Regions from separate parts of the Streptomyces sp. TAA040 genome, predicted to be linked through region 3. Evidence: riboswitches for the same ligand, from Rfam matches in the RefSeq annotation. Region 3 holds a riboswitch; each other region holds the start of a gene.
The links. Region 3 has a riboswitch for cobalamin ahead of metE (5-methyltetrahydropteroyltriglutamate--homocysteine S-methyltransferase). Riboswitches for the same ligand answer to the same signal wherever they lie in the genome.

Region 1: another riboswitch for cobalamin. It lies ahead of H300_RS0115365 (GHMP family kinase ATP-binding protein); the one in region 3 lies ahead of metE (5-methyltetrahydropteroyltriglutamate--homocysteine S-methyltransferase).
Region 2: another riboswitch for cobalamin. It lies ahead of cobN (cobaltochelatase subunit CobN); the one in region 3 lies ahead of metE (5-methyltetrahydropteroyltriglutamate--homocysteine S-methyltransferase).

Annotation. Positions count from the first base shown of each region.
Region 1 covers NZ_AUKR01000016.1:1,916-8,554, forward strand. Annotated here, with positions in the region: gene H300_RS0115360 (ferric reductase-like transmembrane domain-containing protein) at 57-1,040, opposite strand; cobalamin riboswitch at 1,246-1,475, shown strand; gene H300_RS0115365 (GHMP family kinase ATP-binding protein) at 1,643-2,578, shown strand; gene H300_RS0115370 (pyridoxal-phosphate dependent enzyme) at 2,575-3,597, shown strand; gene H300_RS0115375 (ATP-grasp domain-containing protein) at 3,594-4,847, shown strand; gene H300_RS27100 (MFS transporter) at 4,840-6,069, shown strand; gene H300_RS0115385 (class I SAM-dependent methyltransferase) at 6,076-6,639, shown strand, end outside.
Region 2 covers NZ_AUKR01000010.1:11,549-18,187, reverse strand. Annotated here, with positions in the region: gene H300_RS0110230 (alpha/beta fold hydrolase) at 1-187, shown strand, start outside; gene H300_RS0110225 (precorrin-2 C(20)-methyltransferase) at 337-1,935, opposite strand; gene H300_RS0110220 (precorrin-8X methylmutase) at 1,932-2,573, opposite strand; gene cobG (precorrin-3B synthase) at 2,570-4,129, opposite strand; cobalamin riboswitch at 4,277-4,432, shown strand; gene cobN (cobaltochelatase subunit CobN) at 4,465-6,639, shown strand, end outside.
Region 3 covers NZ_AUKR01000002.1:166,430-173,068, reverse strand. Annotated here, with positions in the region: gene metE (5-methyltetrahydropteroyltriglutamate--homocysteine S-methyltransferase) at 1-2,091, opposite strand, end outside; cobalamin riboswitch at 2,250-2,469, opposite strand; gene H300_RS0102805 (helix-turn-helix domain-containing protein) at 2,593-3,786, opposite strand; gene H300_RS0102800 (proline dehydrogenase family protein) at 3,987-4,913, shown strand; gene pruA (L-glutamate gamma-semialdehyde dehydrogenase) at 5,010-6,639, shown strand, end outside.

The sequences.
Region 1 (6,639 bases), on a different contig from region 3:
TCCGCCGTCGCCTTGTCGCCAGCCATCATCCCCGCTCCGGGACGCCGTGTCGGCCGTCAGTCCGTCTCCTGGGTGTGCGGGGCCGTAGCAGGCGGATGGGTCGGACGGTCCCGCCCGCCGTCGCGGCCGGACACCACCACGACGACCAGCCCGACAACAAGGGCTGCTGCGACGACACGTCCGCTCGCGCGCGCCCACCAGGCCGGACGGGCCGCATTCGCCCCTCCCCTCGGCGGGCCCAGCCGTTCGGCCCGCCGTGCCGGTCTCAGCAGACGGAGCAACAACAGCGCGGCAACGGGTATCTGCAACAGCCAGAGAACGGTGCGCGGCCACTCACCGAACCAGACGTTGGTTCCGTACAGCAGTGTGTGCCACACGCTCAGCACGTAGACGACGATCACGAACCGGTGCAGACGCCGCCAGGTGTTCGCGCCGATGCGATGCCGGACGTAGAACAGCAGGCCGAGCGGAACTGCCAGGTACAGGGCCCCCTGGCCCAGGGGGATGGCGATCTGGCCGGTACCGGAGTCGTACCAGCCGGGCACGAAGCTGTCGGCGAAACCCACCCACAGGCGCCTGGCCCAGCCCACCTCCGACTCGTAGCGCACCAGCTCCGCAGCGAACATCAGCGCGTGGGCGAACATCAGCGCCGTGGTCGTCAGGCTCGTGGTGCGGTGCCAACGTTCCAACGTCTGCCGAGAGACAGGCGGCCGGGCGGTGCGCGGCCCCGACAGCAGCAGACCGAGTACGACCGTGCCCCAGGCCCACAGCAGACCGGACCAGCCGAACGCCTGGCTGAGCAGGTACATCCAGTAAGTGCGGGCGTCGTCCATGAACGGCATGACCGCGACGGTGTCCGAAGTGCCCGACTCCATGCGCACCCACAGCAACACGAACACGAGCGCCGTGACCACCACCGCAGCGGTGGCGTCGGGCAGGGCGGACCGCAGGTCGCCGCGCAGCGCGACGCGGTCCCCGGGAGGCCGCCCGCCTCCGGGCGGGGCTACTGACCCGCCGTCCAACGTGGCGTCTGGTGTCATCAGGGGCCTTTCGGGCATGGGCCACCGCGGCAACGGTGTGCATGTGTCGTGAGGGAACGAGTCTGGCTGATGGGGCGGCTATCCCCAGAGGCGTTATCCGGCCAAAGCTCCACCACACGCGTACAGGGGTCGCCCACGTACACGCTCCCCTCCGGATTCAGGACAACCGCCGAAGCCCCACTGTCTCAGGAGTACGAGCGCCCGTACGCTGAGGCACGCAGTCGGTTCGCGCCTCCCGTCCGCCCGGACACCGGGGGCGCGACGCAAGAGGGAACCCGGTGCGAATCCGGGGCTGTCCCGCAGCGGTGAGTGGGAACGAACGCCGTCGATGTCACTGGGCCCGCGCCAGGGCCCGGGAAGAGACGGCCGATAGGTGTCCGCCCCTTCGGCTGACGCGCCCGCGAGTCCGAAGACCTGCCGCTGCGTCCGCGTCCCGCGCGGGCTGTGCACGTGACCTCGTGGACTGGGTCGGCGGTACGGGCGGACGTACGTCGTGCGTGTGACCGCGCCTCCTTCCCTGTCGGTGTTCAAGGGCCGGTACGGAGGAGGATGGTGTGCGGGACCCAGCCGCTGCGCGTCGGCCTTTCCGACCCCGGGTCGACGTGGCGTCCGACGGACCGGAACGGGCGATTCTCGCACCGGTCGCGGGCGGGCTCCAGGAATGGGAGAGGTCACGCGGCACGGTGTCCGGCGTCTGCCACGGAACTCTGGGCGAGCTGTACCAGGGCCCGTTGCAAGCAGGCAGCACTCCGGAGATCGCGGTGGTGTCCTTCCCTGTGGACCGTCACTCCTGGGTGTACTTCACACCGAGGTCGACGGCCGGACCGCGGCGCTCGCCGGCGCTGGGTGAGAAGTCGTCAACAGCCGCGCGGATCTTTCTGGACCACTACGGTCTCACCCTGCCCCCGGGTGACTGGCGGACCCACTCCGAACTGCCGGTGGGCGTGGGGATGGCCAGTTCGACGGCGGATGTCGTGGCGACGCTGCGCTGTCTGTTCCGTGCATTCTCCCTGCCGTACGAGGAGGGCGTGGTCCTCTGCATCCTGGCGGAGATCGAGCGCGCGGACAGCGTCTTCCTCGACGAGTTCGCCCTGTATCTCAGTGGGCGGCACCGGGTGGTGCGGCGGCTGGGACCGGACATCGGCTTCCACACCGCCTTCGTCACGGAACCCGGCACGGTGGACACCGCCGCCGTCACCCCCCTGCTGCTGGACCACTACCGACACCGCGGCGAGGAGTACCAGCGGTGCCTGACCGAACTGGTGAAGGGCTTCGGCTCGCGCGACGCCGTCGCCGTGGCCCGTGCTGCGACGATCAGCGCCGCGTTGTCCCAGGAGGTGCTGCCCAAGGCGAGCTTCGGCAGTCTGCAAGCACATCGTGAGCGGTTCGGAGCAGACGGGATCTTCGTCGCCCACACCGGGTGCCTGGCCGGCTATCTCTTCGCCTCACGCCCATGCGCCCACGTCAAGGCCGAGCTCTCCGCGTTCTTCCACTCGCTCGGCCACCAGTGCACCTTCGCCCAAGGAGGCTACGGGTGATCCACCCCCACATCGCCGATGCCCTGAAGGTCCCGGACCTCGTCCGGCTCACCGATGGACTGGTCCTGCTGCGGTTCGAGTCGATGAAGATCTACTCGGCCCTGGCCGCCGTCCGCCACCTGCTGGAGCGGGGCGCGGTCCGTCCGGGCCAGACCCTGATCGACAGCTCCAGTGGGATCTACGCCTACGCCCTCGCACTGGCCTGCCACCGGTACGGCATGCGGTGCCACATCGTCGCTTCCACCACCGTCGACGCCACCACCCTGGCCCAACTGGAGGTGCTCGGCTGCACCATGGAACAGGTGAGGCCGTCGCGGAACCTCGGGCTCGACCAGGAGCTCCGCGTGCGACGCGTGCGCGAGATACTCGACGAACGCCCTGACCACCACTGGATGCGCCAATACCACGACGGCATCCACTACCTCGGATACCAGGAGGTCGCCGACCGGATCGCCGCGCAGTTCCCCGCCGCGCCGCTGACGGTCGTCGGAGGGGTGGGTTCCGGAGCCTCGACCGGCGGCATCGTGCAACGTCTGCGCACCCGGGACTCCACCGTCCGTCTGGTCGGCGTCCAGCCTTTCGGCAGCGTCACCTTCGGCAGCCAGGAGCACCACGACCCGGATGCGATCATCGCCGGCATCGGCTCGTCGATCATCTTCGACAACGTCCGCCACCATCTCTACGACACCGTGCACTGGCTGGACTTCACCCATGCCATGTCCGGTGCCGTCGCCCTGCTGCGCCGACACGCGGTGTTCGCCGGACTGTCCACCGGCGCCGGCTACCTGACGGCGTCGTTCGAGGCCAGCCGCCACCCCGACCGACTGCACCTGGTGATAGGCGCGGACACCGGACACCGCTACGTGGAACGCGTGTTCGCCCGGCATGCCGAGGCCCTGGATCCGGCCACGCTCACCCCCCGCGAGGTCCGCAGTCCGGAGGAGATGACCATGCCCTGGTCGAGGATGCTGTGGCAGCGCACGCCCTGCCCGGCAGGCTGGAAGGAGAGTGCCGCATGACCGTGGCCTGCCTGGAGTCTCTGACCTTCGGCCTCGGCCACCTGGTCCGCGCGGCCGACCAGTTCGGCGAGCGTGTACTGCTCCTCACCCGGGACCCCGCCCACTACGCCTACGAGCTGAACCGGCTGCCCACCGACGCCCTTGATGTCGTCGTGACCGACACCTTCGACGTGGAGCGCGTGGCCGCTCTGCTGAGGCGCACCCCGGAGTTGCGGGGGCTGGTCAGTTCCACCGACACCTGGACCCTGGCCGGCGCCGCCCTCGCCGAACGCCTCGGACTGCCAGGCCTCGATCCAGCCGTCCAGCGGCTGACCCGGGACAAGGCCGCCGTACGCAACACGCTGCACGACGCGGGTCTCACTCGCGCAAGGGCCGTCGAGAGCACCGAACCGAACCACGGGGCACGCGACCTGTCGCTCGAGGAGGCAGGGCTGCCGCTCGTGCTCAAGGACACCGCGGGTACCGGGAGCCGTCACGTGTGGCTGGTCCGTGACGCGGGCGAACTGGAAGCGGCTCTGGCGGAGGCGTCCGGTCGGGACCTGAACGGACGGTTGTTCGCCGAGCCCTATTTCAGCGGCCCGGTGTACAGCGCCGAGACGCTCACCTGGAACGGCCGCACCAGGCTGCTGGGAGTTTCCAGCCGGCTCATGTCACCGGAGCCGTACTTCCGGGAGGAGGTCACCGCCTTCCCGGTGGCGTTCCCGAGTGCACAGCGAGCATCGCTCGCGTCGTGGCTCGACCGGGTACTCGCCTGTCTCGGCTACACCGACCGGTTCGCACATGTGGAGTTCGTGCTGACCGCCGACGGCCCGGAAGTGGTGGAGGTCAATCCCCGCATCGGAGGCGCACTGGTCGGAGAGGGCCTGTGTCGGGCGCTCGGCGTCAACGTGTACGAGGCGATGATCGAGGCAGCGCTCGGCCGCCGCCCCGGCCTCATGGACGCGGACCTCGCCGGCGGCCCGGCGGTGGCCTTCGTTCTCGGCTACCCGGCCGCAGCCGGCGTGTTCACCGGCGTCACCGGGCTCGACCGGCTCACCGACATGCCGGGCGTCCCCGCCTGGTATCCGACCAAACAGGTCGGCGAACTCATCGAGCACCTGGGCGACAGCCGTGGATACGCGGGCATCGTGTACGCGGAGGCGGAGACCGCCGAACTCGCCACCCATCGCGCGGTGTCCGCAGCCGGGTCCCTGCGGGTGCTCACCGACCCGTCCCCCGGCGCGGTCGGCCGGGAGACGCCCGGTGGCTGAGCCCACCCCCCGGGGGCCGGACCTGCGAGCGTCGCTCCTTCCGCTCACCGGTCCTCTGCGGTTCCTCCTGCTCAGCTCGTTCCTCATTCCGCTCGGCAGCTTCATGGTCCTGCCGTTCATGTCGGTGTTCCTCCACGAACGGCTCGGGATGGGACTCGGCACGGTCGGCGTCGTCCTGGCCGTGGCGTCACTCGTGCAGTTCTCCGGCGGCATCGTCGGCGGAGCCCTCGCGGACCGGGTCGGACTGCGCCGCACTATGCTGTGGGCACTCGTCGTCCGCACTGCCGGTTTCGCCGGGCTCCTGCTCGCCCTGCGCTGGCCGACCCTCGCGATCTGGGCGCTGGTCCTGACATGTTGCGGTGCCGCGCTCTACCTGCCCGCGAACAAGGCCTACCTGGTGCACGGCATCGAGGACGAGCGCCGTCCGGCGTTCCTCTCGGCAGGCAACGCGGCGCTCAACGCCGGTATGGCTGTCGGCCCGCTCGTCGCGGGACCGTTCGTCCTGTCGTCGCCCGGCTGGCTGTTCGCAGCCGCGACGGCGCTGTTCCTGGCAGTCACAGCGGGACACGCGCGGCTGCCCGGGACCGACGGGGGACACGCCACCGAATCGAGGGAAGCGGCTCCTGCACGTCTCCTGACCGGCGTGGCGCTCCTGCCGTTCGCCGCCAACGCACTGGCCTTCTACCTGTACTTCCACTTCCAGCACTTCCTGGCGGTGTACGCAGTCGAGCGTGCCTCCGGCTCGTTCTACAGCATGGTGTTGCTGCTCTGCTTCACGCTTGTCATCGTCGTGCAACCGCTCGCGTCCGGCCTGATCCGGCGCATGCCGTACGCTCTGGCCCTCGCGATCGGCTTCGCGGGCCTGGCCGCGGGCCTGGCCGCACTGGCGGCCGGTACCCGAGTGGCACTGCTGACGGGCGGCGCGCTGATCACTCTCGGGGACATCGTGCTGTTCCTCAAGAACGATCTGGAGGCGCTGCGTCGCAGCCCGCGCTCCGACGCCGTGGTCTTCGGCCAGCAGCGGCTGGCGGCGGGCCTGGGTGCCTGCGCGAGCGGCGTGCTGGGCGGGCAGTTGTACAGCATCGGCGAACGAGCCGGACACACCGGCTGGTTCTGGTCGCTGGCGGCCGCACAGTGTCTGCTGCTTCCTCCTCTCCTGCTCACGCTGCGTCGTCGCACGGCGCGGCCTCCTGTCCCGACGGCGACCATGAAGGAGCACTGACGCGCGATGACACGTACGGGCGGATTCCAGGACGATGACTTCTGGACCGAGTTCCATGACTTCCTCTTCTCCGAGCAGCGCTACGAGCAGGCGGAGCAACTGCTGGACAGCTCTCCCCTGCTGGCCTTCCCCCAGGGGGCGCGTGTGCTGGACCTGTGCTGCGGGCCTGGGGTGTTCACCGTGCCGCTCGCCCGCCGCGGTCACCACGTGACCGGAGTCGACCTGAGCCCGGCCATGCTGGACCGGGCACGCGAGCGGTCGGCGGACCTCGATGCCGACACGACGTACGTACGAGCCGACGCGCGTGCGTACGAGGATCCGGGCGGCTTCGACGTCGTCCTCAATGTGTTCACCTCCTTCGGATACTTCGAGGACCCCGCCGACAACGCGCGCGTGCTGCGCAGCATGCACACCTGCCTGGCGCCCGGCGGCACGCTCCTCCTTGATCTCGCCGGAAAGGAACTGCTGGCCCGCAGGGTGACCCCGCCCAAGGTGGTGCGGCGGGGCGACGACCTGATGGTGCAGAGCGACACCGTGCTGGACGGGTGGGCGCGGCTGCGCAGCGAGTGG
Region 2 (6,639 bases), on a different contig from region 3:
GGAACTCGACGCCTCGACCGCCTGGATGAGCCAGGCCATCGAGGCCTTCCCCACCACCCTGCCGCAGCTCTCCGCCTCCCACATCCTCCCGGGGTGCGGCCACTGGGTGCAGCAGGAGCGGCCCGACGAGGTGAACCGCCTCCTCACCGACTGGCTGGACGCCCTTCCGGAGCACCCCGTCCCCTGATCGCGCGCCCGCCCCTGACCGTTCGCCCCCGGCCCGCGCACCCGCCGCCCGACCGCGCGGCCCGACAGTAGTGCAGGGTGAGGCGGGGGTGCAGACCATCGACGCGGAGCAGGCCGCCCCGGCCGTCGGGCACGGGTCCGGCGGCCGGGTCAGTCCTCCGGGTAGCGGCGCGGGGTCCAGACGATCTCGGTGCCGTCGCCGCGCCGGACCGCCTGCGTCTGGGACGAGCCGACGAGGACGAGGGTGCGCATGTCCACCTGCTGCGGGTCGAGGTCGGCGAGCTGGACGACGCGCACCGACTCCTCCGGGCCGCCGACGTCCCGGCCGAGCACCACGGGGGTGTCCGGGGCGCGGTGCTCCAGCAGCAGTTCCCGTGCCTTGCCGACCTGCCAGGTACGGCTGCGGGAGCCGGGATTGTAGAGGGCCAGCACCAGGTCGGCGGCGACCGCCTTGCGCAGCCGCTCGGCGATCACCTCCCAGGGCTTGAGCCGGTCCGAGAGCGACAGCACGGCGTAGTCGTGGCCGAGAGGCGCTCCGGCGGCGGCCGCCGCCGCGTTGGCGGCCGTCACGCCGGGCAGCACCCGGACGGGAACGTCGCGGTACGGGTCGGCGGAGGCGACCTCCAGCACGGCGGTCGCCATCGCGAAGACGCCCGGGTCGCCGGAGGAGACGACCGCGACCCGTCGGCCGCGCCGGGCCAGGTCGAGGGCGAACTCGGCGCGTTCCGACTCGACCTTGTTGTCCGAGCCGTGCCGCCGCTGCCCGGGCCGCACGGGCACCCGGCCCAGGTAGGTCGTGTAGCCGACGAGGTCCTGGGCGGCGGCCAGTTCGCCGCGCGCCTGCGGGGTGAGCCACTGCGGTCCGGCCGGTCCGAGCCCCACGACGACCACCCGGCCCGCCACCGGCTCGCCGGCGGCGTCCTGCCCCACCGCCTGCCCCGGGACCTCCTCCGCCGTCCCGGCCGGTGCGCCGCCGGGCGGGAGGGCGCCGATCCGGCTGGGCAGCACGGCCACCGAGAAGTACGGGACGGAGCCCGGCTCCACGTCCGCGAGCCGCCCGGAGCGCTCGCCGGGCATGGTGGCCCGCTCGACGTAGTGTGCCTCCGACAGCCGCCCCGAACGCTCCAGAGCGCGGCGGACGTGGGGGAAGGTGCGGCCGAGCTTCATCACCGCGGCGGCGTCCGTGCCGGCCAGCCGGGCGGCCAGCTCCTCCTCCGGAAGCGTGCCGGGCAGCACCGTCAGCACCTCTTCGCCCTCCACCAGCGGACGGCCGAGTCGTGCCGCGGCGGCGCTGACCGAGGTGACGCCGGGGACGACCTCCGTCGGGTAGTGCGGGGAGAGCCGCTTGTGCATGTGCATGTAGGAGCCGTAGAACAGCGGGTCGCCCTCGGAGACGACGGCGACGGTGCGGCCCGCGTCCAGGTGGGCGGCGAGCCGGGCGGCACACTCGGTGTAGAACTCGTCCATCGCCCCCTGGTAGCCGCCCGGGTGGGTGGTCGTCCCGGTGGTGACCGGGTAGACCAGCGGTTCCTCGATGTGGTCCTCGCGCAGGTGGCCCGCCGCGATGGAGCGGGCGATACTGCTGCCGGGACGGGCGCTGTGGTAGGCGATCACGTCCGCCTCGACGATCACCTCGACCGCCCGCAGCGTCATCAACGACGGGTCGCCGGGGCCGAGTCCGACGCCGTACAGCCGCCCGGCGCCGGAACGCGCTTCGGGGGTCTCCGAGTTGTGCTGCTGCCCGCTCACTCTGCCTCGCTCGCAATCGCGTTGACCGCTGCCGCTGCCATGGCGCTGCCGCCACGCCGACCGCGGACCACCAGGTGCGGCAGTCCGGCCGGGTGGGCGGCGAGCGCGTCCTTCGACTCGGCGGCGCCGATGAAACCGACCGGCATGCCGATCACGGCGGCCGGCCGGGGAGCGCCGTCCTCGATCATCTCCAGCAGCCGGAACAGCGCGGTCGGCGCGTTGCCGACGGCCACCACCGCCCCGTCCAGCCGGTCGCGCCACAGCTCCAGGGCGGCGGCGCTACGGGTGGTGCCCATGCGGGCGGCCAGGTCGGCCACGCCGGGATGGGCCAGCGTGCACAGCACCTCGTTCCCGGCGGGCAGCCGCTTGCGGGTGACGCCGCTGGCCACCATGTTCGCGTCGCACAGGATGGGCGCACCGGAGTCCAGGGCGGCGCGGGCGCCCGTCACGACGTCTCGGGACCAGCCGATGTCGCGGACCAGGTCGACCATCCCGCAGGCGTGGATCATCCGCACCGCGACCCGGGCGACCTCGGGCGGCAGGGCCGACAGGTCCGCCTCGGCGCGGATGGTGGCGAAGGAGCGGCGGTAGATCTCGGCGCCGTCCTTTTCGTAGTCGAACACGGTGCTCTCGTTCATCTCGGCGGCTCTGCGGGGTGGGGAGCGGGAAGTGTCCCGGGCTCGGGGTGCTCGGGGGTCTCCTGGCGGTCGGTGCGTGCGGCCCCGGACGCGGCGCGTGGGGTCCCGGAGGCGGGGTGCGGGGTGTCGGCGGCGGTGCCGGAGGCACGGGCCCGGGCGATCGCGGACGCCAGCTCGTCGACCGGGGTGACGGGAGCGGCGGCATCCGGGCCGGCCTGCGGGGTGCCGTCCTGGGTGCCGCCCGGCGTGGCGGCCGTCGCGGTGGTGACGCGGTAGCCGTCGGCGCCGGCCGTCACCTGCACGTGCGGGCCCGACGGGCGGCCGCAGCGGCGTTCGCAGCCGGACCAGTAGACCGGCAGCGGGCGTCCGGCCCGGGCGGACGCGGGCGCGATCGGCTGCGCGGAGCCGGTCGCGGTGCCGCGGACGGCGGCGGCCGCGTCGGCCCGTACGTCGGCGTGGGACTTCGCGCAGCCGGGGCGTCCGGTGCAGGCGCCGACGTCCCGCCAGGGGGAGTCGGGGTCGGTGACCAGGTGCTCGGCGGGAAGCCCGTCCCCCGGGCCGGTGTCCGGGGCGATGCCGGGGACGAGCACGCCGCGCCAGGGGGTGACGCGGAGTTCGCCGTCTCCGCCCGCGGCGAGGTCCGCCAGCCGCTCCCAGGCGTCGGCACCGACCTGGCCGAGGGGCAGCAGGACGGAGAGCGTGACCCGGCCGTCGGCGCCCGTGAGCACGCCGGGGGCCGGCGGTGGCGCCGGAGCGGACGGCGCCGGGCGGTGCGGGACGGTCTCCGTCGGCACGTCGTGCCGGGCGGCGAGGGCGGCGACGTCGGCCGGGGACGGGCGGTGCGGCGCGGGGAGGTCGCGAACCCGCCAGATCCGCCCCCCGGCCGCGGCTTCGGGGGCGCACCCGTCGGCGGCGTCGAGGAAGGCGAGCGCGGTGCACCAGGCGGCCCGTACGGCGTCCGCACCCCTCGGTATCCGCAGGGCGGGAGCGGACGCTCCGCCGAGGTGGAGGAGGACGCTGCCGGCTGGTTCTGCGACCAAGGTCACATCGGCGTCGAGGGCGCGGACATCGCCGCGACCGTCGTCCAGGGCGAAGAGGAAGCGGCCGGACAGCCCGGCGGCCCGCTCCTGCGAGCAGAGCAGCGCGTCCAGTTGGCGTACCCAGCGTGCGGTGTCGGCGTACCCCTCGCCGTCCAGGCCGGAGAGTGGGGAGGCGACGATGTTGCGGACCCGTTCGTGCTGGGCCGAGGGCAGCAGACCGGCGGCCCCGAGCCGGGCGGCCAGCGCCTCGCCCGAGGTCGGATCGAGCCCTCGCACCTGCACATTTCCGCGCGAGGTCAGGTGCAGTCGACCGTCGCCGAGATCCTGCGAGACAGCGGCGAGGGCCTTTGCCTGAGTCGGGTTGAGGAGTCCGCCAGGGATGCGGATGCGTGCCAGGGCGCCGTCGTCCGCCGTGTGCAGTCGCAAGGCACCCGGGCAGGCGTCCTCGCGCGTCCGGGCGGCGGCGGCAGCCGGAAGCGGGTACGGAGCAGGGGCGGGCGGCATGGCGGCGAGCATACTCATGGCCACCGCACCCCGGGCGAAACGGGCAGCGCCCGCGGAACGGATCGGGCAGCTCCGGTGGGACGGGCCGATCGGCGTCCGGCCGCGCCCGCCTCGCGCTCGATCGGCGAAAAGGCACCGGTCGGGGTCTTGCGCCCAGCGCTTACTATTCTTCTCGGCGGTCCGGTCGGACCGCCACCGCCTGCGACGGCGACATGGGAGGAAGCCCGGTGCGAATCCGGCGCGGTCCCGCCACTGTGAGCCCCGACCCCTGAGGTCGGGTGAGCCAGGAACTCCCGCCGTCCATGACACCGCCCGGGGCGCGGACCCCGAGGAAGGCCTGACGCCGCATGATCCTGCTGTTGTCGACGTCCGACACCGACCTGCTCAGCGCCCGTGCCGCCGACGGCCCGGTGGGCTTCCGGCTCGCCAACCCCTCCCGGGTCGGGCTCGACGAACTCGACGCGCTGCTCGACGGCACCGACCTCGTGGTGGTCCGCCTCCTGGGCGGTGTCCGGGCCTGGCAGGACGGCCTGGGCCGGCTGCTCGCCGGCGACCGCCCGGTGATCGTCCTCACCGGTGAACAGGCCCCGGACGCGCAGTTGATGGAGAACTCCACCGTCCCGATCGGGATCGCCGCCGAGGCGCACGCGTACCTCGCGCACGGCGGGCCCGACAACCTGGACCAGCTGGGGCGCTTCCTCTCCGACACCGTGCTGCTGACCGGCCACGGCTTCGCCCCGCCGGAGCCCGCCCCCGCCTGGGGCCCGCTGGACCCCGAGCCCACCGGCGGCCCGGCGTCCGCGGGTCCCGGTACCGCCGGCGGGGACGTGCGCCCGCTGGTCGCGGTGCTCTACTACCGGGCGCACCACATGAGCGGCAACACCGCCTTCGTACGGGTGCTGTCCGAGCAGATCGAGCAGGCCGGCGGGCGGGCGATGCCGCTGTTCGTCGCCTCGCTGCGGGCCCCCGAGCCCGAGCTGATCGAACGGCTGCGGCACGCCGACGCCGTGGTCACCACCGTGCTCGCCGCCGGCGGCACCAAGCCCGCCGAGGCCTCCGCCGGCGGGGACGACGAGTCCTGGGACGCGGGCGCGCTCGCGGCGCTGGACGTGCCGATCCTCCAGGCGCTCTGCCTCACCGGCTCGCGCGCCGCGTGGGAGGGGAACGACGAGGGCCTCTCGCCGCTGGACGCCGCCACCCAGGTCGCGGTGCCGGAGTTCGACGGCCGGCTGATCACCGTCCCGTTCTCCTTCAAGGAGCTCGACGAGGACGGGCTGCCCGCCTACGTCGCCGACCCGGAACGCGCCGCACGGGTGGCCGGGATCGCCGTCCGGCACGCGCGGCTGCGACACCTGCCGAACGCAGGGAAGCGCCTGGCACTGGTGCTGTCCGCGTACCCGACCAAGCACTCCCGGATCGGCAACGCCGTCGGCCTGGACACCCCGGCCAGCGCCGTCGCCCTGCTGCGCCGCCTGCGCGAGGAGGGATACGACTTCGGGGACGGTCACGACGGCGCCGTGGGCGGCGAGGGGCCGGTGCCCGGGCTGGAGTCCGGGGACGGCGACGAGCTGATCCGCGCGCTGATCGACGCCGGCGGCCACGACCGCGAGTGGCTCACCGACGAGCAGCTGGCGGCCAACCCGGTACGCATCCCGGCCGCCGACTACCGCCGCTGGTTCGCGAAGCTGCCCGAGGAGCTGCGCACCTCCGTCGAGGAGCACTGGGGACCGCCCCCGGGCCGGATGTTCGTGGACACCAGCCGCAACCCGGACGGCGACATCGTGCTCGCCGCGCTGCGCCGCGGCAACCTGCTGATCCTCATCCAGCCGCCGCGCGGCTTCGGCGAGAACCCGATCGCGATCTACCACGACCCCGACCTGCCGCCCTCGCACCACTACCTGGCCGCGTACCGCTGGATCTCCGCGCCCCGCGAGGAGGGCGGCTTCGGCGGCGACGCCATGATCCACCTGGGCAAGCACGGCAACCTGGAGTGGCTGCCCGGCAAGAACGCCGGCCTGTCCGCGGCCTGCGCGCCGGACGCCGCACTCGGCGACCTCCCGCTCGTCTACCCGTTCCTGGTCAACGACCCGGGCGAGGGCACCCAGGCCAAGCGCCGGGTGCACGCGACGCTGGTGGACCACCTCGTCCCGCCGATGGCCCGCGCCGAGTCGTACGGCGACATCGCCCGCCTGGAGCAGCTCCTCGACGAGTACGCGGCGATCTCCGCCATGGACCCGGCCAAGCTGCCCGCCATCCGCGCGCAGATCTGGACGCTGATCCAGGCCGCCAAGCTCGACCACGACCTCGGTCTGGAGGCCCGGCCGGACGACGACGGCTTCGACGACTTCCTGCTGCACGTCGACGGCTGGCTCTGCGAGGTCAAGGACGCGCAGATCCGCGACGGCCTGCACGTCCTGGGCGGCGCACCGACCGGACCGGAACGCGTCAACCTGGTCCTGGCGGTGCTGCGGGCCCGGCAGATCTGGGGCGGCACCACCGCCCTGCCCGGCCTGCGCGAGGCA
Region 3 (6,639 bases):
GTAGTCGGCCGCGGCGAGTTCCCGCGCGACCTGCATGTGCGAGCGGGCCGCCTCCAGGCTGACGACATCGGCGTCGAGCTTCTCGATGGCGTCGAGGACGTCTCCGAACTCCGCGTAGCACATGTGGGTGTGAATCTGGGTATCCGGACGCACCCCGCTGGTGGCGAGGCGGAAGGCGGCGGTAGCCCAGTCGAGGTACGCGGCCCGGTCGGCGAGGCGCAGCGGAAGGGTCTCGCGCAGCGCGGGCTCGTCGACCTGGATCACCGAGGTGCCCGCCGCCTCCAGGTCGGCCACCTCCTCGCGCAGCGCGAGAGCGACCTGTCGGGCCGTCTCCTCACGCGGCTGGTCGTCCCGGACGAACGACCAGGCGAGCATGGTGACGGGGCCGGTGAGCATGCCCTTGACCGGGCGGTCCGTGAGCGACTGGGCGTAGCGGGTCCAGCGGACGCTCATCGGCTCCGGGCGGGAGATGTCGCCGACGAGCAGCGGTGGGCGGACGTAGCGGGTGCCGTACGACTGGACCCAGCCGTGCCGGGTGGCCAGGCAGCCGGTGAGTTGTTCGGCGAAGTACTGCACCATGTCGTTGCGTTCCGGCTCACCGTGGACGAGGACGTCGATGCCGCTCCGCTCCTGGAAGGCGACGACCTCACGGATCTCGGTCGCGACGCACTCCTCGTACGCCGCCCGGTCGATGCGTCCGGCCCGCAGGTCGGCCCGTGCGGTGCGCAGGGCCGTGGTCTGCGGGAAGGAGCCGATGGTCGTGGTCGGCAGCATCGGCAGTCCCAGGCGGGCCCGTTGGGCGGCGGTCCGCTCGGCGTACGGTTCCGCACGGCGACCGTCGGCCTCGGTGACGGCGCCGGTGCGGGCCCGTACCGCCGTGTCGTGCACCAGCGCGGATGCCGCGCGGGACGCCAGGTCGGCCCGGTTCGCGGCCGACTCGGCGGCGATCGCGTCCGTACCGCTGGTCAGGCCACGGGCCAGGGTGACGATCTCGTCGCACTTCTGGCGGGCGAAGCTGAGCCACCGCGCGACCTGCGGGTCGATCTCGCGTTCCGCGCGGACGTCCTGTGGGACGTGCAGCAGCGAGCAGGAGGCGGCCACATCGACCCGCCCCGCGAGTCCGAGCAGTGTCCCCAGCAGCGAGAGGGACTTCTCGAAGTCGTTGATCCAGACGTTCCGCCCGTCGACCACCCCGGCGACCAGCCGCTTGCCGGGGATTCCGCCGACCGCCGCCAGCCCGTCGAGGTTGGCCGCAGCCCGACCGGTGAAGTCGAGGGCCAAGCCCTCGACCGGCGCCTTGGCCAGCACGGGCAGGGCCTCGCCCAGGCGGTCGAAGTACGACGCGACCAGCAGTTTCGGCCGGTCGGTGAGCGCGCCCAGCGTCCGGTAGGCGCGGGCCGCGGCCCCGGACTCGGCGGGGGAGCGGTCCTGCACCAGAGCGGGTTCGTCGAGCTGGACCCAGTCGGCGCCCGCTGCCCGCAGATCGGCCAGTACCTCGGCGTAGACCGGCAGCAACCGGTCCAGCAGGGTCAGGGGCTCGAAGTCCGCCGCGGCTCCGGGGGCGGGCTTCGCCAGCAGCAGGTAGGTGAGCGGGCCGAGCAGGACGGGGCGGGCGCGGTGGCCGAGGGAGAGGGCCTCGGTGAGCCCGGTGACCTGAGCGGCGGAGTCAGCGGTGAAGACGGTGTCGGGGCCCAACTCCGGCACGAGATAGTGGTAGTTCGTGTCGAACCACTTGGTCATCTCCAGTGGGGCGGACTCGGCGGTGCCGCGCGCCATCGCGAAGTAGCCGTCCAGCGGGTCGGCCTCGACGGCCGCCCGGTGGCGGTCGGGGATCGCGCCGACCATGACGCTGGTGTCCAGCACGTGGTCGTAGTACGAGAAGTCACCGGTCGGGACCTCGCCGATGCCGGCGTCGGCGAGGGCGCGCCAGTTGGCACGGCGCAGCGCGGCGGCGGTGGTCCGGAGCTCACCGGCTCCGACCCGACCCTGCCAGTAGCCCTCGACCGCCTTCTTCAGCTCCCGGTGCGGACCTTGCCGCGGGTAGCCGTGCACGGTGGATCCGGTGGCCGCTGCTGCGGACTCGACTGTCACGGAACTCTCCTTCGCGAGTGTGTCTCCGTAGAACCCGGACGACGACGGGAGGCGCGAAGGGAGCGCGCAATCGGCGGACGGCTGCGCGAGGTCACCGCGGCCGACCGCTGCTGCTCACCCGACCCGCCCACGAGGTCACCGGGATCACCGTGCGCGGCGCTCGCGCACGGGCAGCGGCAGGTCTTCGGACTCGCGGGCAGGTCTGCCGGAGGCAGACACCTAGTGGCCGTCGCTTCCCAGACCCCGGAAGGGGTCAAGTGCTCATGACGGCGGTCGTTCCCGCTCACCGCTGCGGGGCAGTCCCGGAATCCCACCGGGTTCCCTCTTGCGACGCTCCCGCCTGGCGGACGGGGCGAACCAGCTGCGCGGCCAGCCTACGCGAGCCCGGGGCGCGCCGGGGGTGCACGGGGCAGGTTCCCGGGGCGCGGGACGCCGCAGCCGGTGCCGACGGGCGCGACGCCGGGCCGTCCGCTCACCGCCGGGCGGCCTTGAGCGCCTGGCTCACAGCCGGGCTGCCTTGAGGGCCAGGTGCAGGAGCAGCCGGTCGCCGCCGCTGCCGAGGTCGAGCCCGGTGAGCTGCTCGACCCGGGACAGCCGGTAGTACAGCGTCTGACGGTGGATGCCCAGGGCGGCCGCCGTGCGTCCCGCCTGTCCGGCGCAGTCCAGGAACACCTCCGCGGTACGCGCCGTCTCCCGGTGGGCGGGTTTCAGCAGCGTCCCCACCACCGGGTCGCTGCGCGACGCGGCGGGCAGCGCGGTCAGCATCCGGTACGCGCCGATCTCCGACCAGAGCGCCACCGGCCCCAGCCCCTCCTCCGCGTGCGCGGCCGCCGCGGCGGCCAGCGCCTGCTGCCAGGCCTCCGCCAGCTCGGCCGTCCCCTGCCGGACCGCGCTGACCCCGGCCGTCCCGCCGGCGGCCCGGGGGGACCGCAGCAGCCGGTCCGCGGCGGTGCGCGCGGCGGCTCCGGCCGCCGTGTCCGCCGCCGAGCGCAGCCGCACCACGGCGGCCAGGACGGCGCCGCGCTGGCCGCTCGTCGCCCCCGCGCGCAGCACGGTGCGCACCGGTACCTGCGGCAGCCCGGCGGACGGCGGTTCCGGTCCGGGCTCGGCGTCCTCGGCGGTGTGCTCCTGCCAGGGGGAGACCGCCAGCAGTGCCAGTGGCCCGTCCGCCGCGGGCCCGAGGGCCTCGGCCAGTTCCTCGGTGGCGCTCCGACGGGCACCGGGAGTGCTCCCGGCGAGGGAACCGTGCAGCAGCTCGCCGAGCCGGGCTCCCGCCCTGGCCTCCGCGGCCAGCAGCGAGCCGATCCGGCCCGCCGTGGCGAGGGCCTCCGCCAGCCGCGGATCGGCCAGGGAGAGCGCGCCGTCGTCGAGCAGCCAGATGTAGCCATGCACCACGCCGTGGTGCCGGACGGGCAGGCACACACGGCCCTTGACCACGCCTGCGGCGGGCTCCGGAGGGATTCGCACCGGACCGGTGGCACGGGTGATCCCGAAGCCCTCGAACCAGGCGCGCACCGCCGTGCTGGACCGCCGCTGCATGATCGAGCGGGTCCGTACCGGATCCATCAGCAGTTCGGCGTCGTCGCTCTCGTGCGCGCCGAACGCGATCAGTCCGAAGTCCCGGTTCTCCAGGGTGGCCGGGGTGCCCAGCAGGGCCGACACCTCGTCGATCAGCGCCTGGTAGTCCTCCCGCATCGGTGTCCGCCGCCTTCGTGCTCCCGGGCCCGCGGCCGAACGGTTCCGGCCGCGCTGCTTGCCGAAACCATTCTCATACAGATGTCTGAGATCCGGGACACGGACCCGTGACACGTGTCCATGGCTGTCCCGCGGCGCGATCCTTAGGTTTCACGGTGGCTCATCTTGCCGTTCAACAGCCCGCCACAGTGGAGGTGCCCGTGCTGGGTCCCGTGCTTCGCGCTGCCGCCGGCAGCGACGGCATTCGCCGTATCGTCTCGGCCGCGCCGCTCACCCGTCCGGTGGTGAACCGCTTCGTCGCGGGGGAGCGGCTGGACGCCTCCGTGGCGGTCGTCCGCTCGCTCGCCGCCCGGGGGTTGTACGTGACCCTGGACCACCTCGGTGAGGACGTCACCGACCCCGCCGAGGCGCTCGCCGCCCGTGACGCCTACCTGGCCCTGACCGAGCGGCTCGCCGCCGAGGGACTCGGACCGCGTGCGGAGATGTCGGTCAAGCTCTCCGCCTTCGGCCAGGCGCTGCCCGGTGGCCACGAGCTGGCCCACCGGAACGTGCTGCCGGTGGTCGAGGCGGCGGCCGAGGCGGGCACCACCGTCACCCTGGACATGGAGGACCACACCACGGTCGACTCCACTCTGGCCATCCTCACTGACCTGCGGGCACGCTTTCCGCGGACCGGCGCCGTCGTCCAGTCCTACCTGTTCCGCACCGAGGACGACTGCCGGGCGCTGGCCTCCGAGGGGTCCCGCGTACGCTTGGTCAAGGGCGCCTACAAGGAGCCGGCCGCCGTCGCGTACCAGGACAAGCGCGAGGTCGACCGCGCGTACGTACGGTGTCTGAAGATCCTGCTCGCCGGTGACGGCTACCCGATGGTCGGCTCGCACGACCCGCGGATGGTCGCCATCACCCAGGAGCTGGCCCGCCGCTACGGCCGCAAGCCGGACGAGTACGAGTTCCAGATGCTCTACGGCATCCGCGAGGCCGAGCAGCAGCGGCTGGTCGCCGACGGGCAGCGGATGCGGGTGTACGTCCCGTACGGCACCGACTGGTACGGCTACTTCATGCGCCGGCTCGCCGAGCGTCCGGCCAACCTCGCCTTCTTCCTGCGCTCGCTCGCCACCCGCGGCTGACCGCCGTCCGGGACGCCCGCCGCGCCCCCGGGGCGCGCCCCGCCACCCACCCGATCGACAGCCCGCACCCCTCCAACCGAAGGAGACACGGCAGCCATGGACGCTGTGACCCAGGTCCCCGCCCCGTACAACGAGCCGGTCCACGGCTACGCCCCCGGTAGCCCGGAGCGCGCCCGGCTGGAGACCAGGCTCAAGGAGCTGGCCGAGAACCCGATCGACCTGCCCATGACGATCAACGGGCAGAAGCGGATGGGCGGCGGCGAGCGTTTCACCGTGGTCCAGCCCCACCACCACGCCGCGGTGCTCGGCACCTCCGCGCACGCCACCCGGGACGACGCCCAGGAGGCCGTCGACGCCGCGCTGGCGGCGGCCCCGGCGTGGCGTGCGATGTCCTTCGACGACCGTGCGGCGATCATCCTGAAGGCCGCCGAGCTGCTCTCGGGCCCGTGGCGCGAGACCATCGCGGCCTCGACCATGCTCGGGCAGTCGAAGACGGCACAGCAGGCCGAGATCGACGCGCCCTGCGAGCTGATCGACTTCTGGCGCTTCAACGTGCACTTCGCCCGTGAGCTGCTCACCGAGCAGCCGCCCATGCAGCCCAAGGGCGTGTGGAACCGGTTGGACCACCGGCCGCTGGAGGGCTTCGTCTACGCGGTCACCCCGTTCAACTTCACCGCCATCGCCGGCAACCTGCCGACCGCTCCGGCGCTGATGGGCAACGTCGTGGTGTGGAAGCCCTCGCCCACCCAGACCCACTCCGCGGTCCTGCTCATGGAGCTGCTCGAAGAGGCGGGCCTGCCCAAGGGCGTCATCAACCTCGTCACCGGGGACGGCAAGGCGGTGTCCGAGGTGGCGCTGCCGCACCCGGAGCTCGCCGGTGTCCACTTCACCGGGTCCACCGCCACCTTCCAGTACCTGTGGCAGCAGGTCGGCACCCACATCGAGCGCTACCGCTCCTACCCGCGGATCGTCGGCGAGACCGGCGGCAAGGACTTCATCGTCGCCCACCCCACGGCCGACCCGGCGATCCTGAAGACCGCCGTTGTCAGGGGCGCCTTCGAGTACCAGGGCCAGAAGTGCTCGGCCGCCTCTCGCGCCTACGTGCCGCGCTCCCTCTGGGAGGGCGGCTTCAAGGACGACCTGGTCGCCGAGGTCGAGGGCCTCACGACGGGTGACGTCAGCGATCTGTCGCACTTCATGGGCGCGGTGATCGACGACCGCGCGTTCGCCAAGAGCAAAGCCGCCATCGCGCGGGCCGCGGCGGACCCGACCTGCGAGATCGTGGCCGGTGGCACGTGCGACGACTCGGTGGGCTGGTTCGTCCGGCCGACCGTCATCACCTGCACCGACCCGGAGAACGAGGTCTTCAAGACGGAGTACTTCGGGCCGATCATCGCCGTCCACGTCTACGAGGACGCCGGGTTCGACGCGATGCTGGACCAGATGGAGTCGGCGTCGGCCTACGCGCTGACCGGCGCGGTGTTGGCCAAGGACCGGCAGGTGCTCGCCGCGGCCTCCGACAAGCTCCGGTTCGCGGCCGGCAACTTCTACCTCAACGACCGCCCCACCGGGTCGATCGTGGGCCAGCAGCCGTTCGGCGGCGGTCGGGCGTCCGGCACCAACGACAAGGCGGGGTCGAAGTTCAACCTGCTGCGCTGGATGTCCCCGCGGGCCATCAAGGAGACGCAGGTCGCCCCGACGGACTACCGCTACCCCCACATGGGCT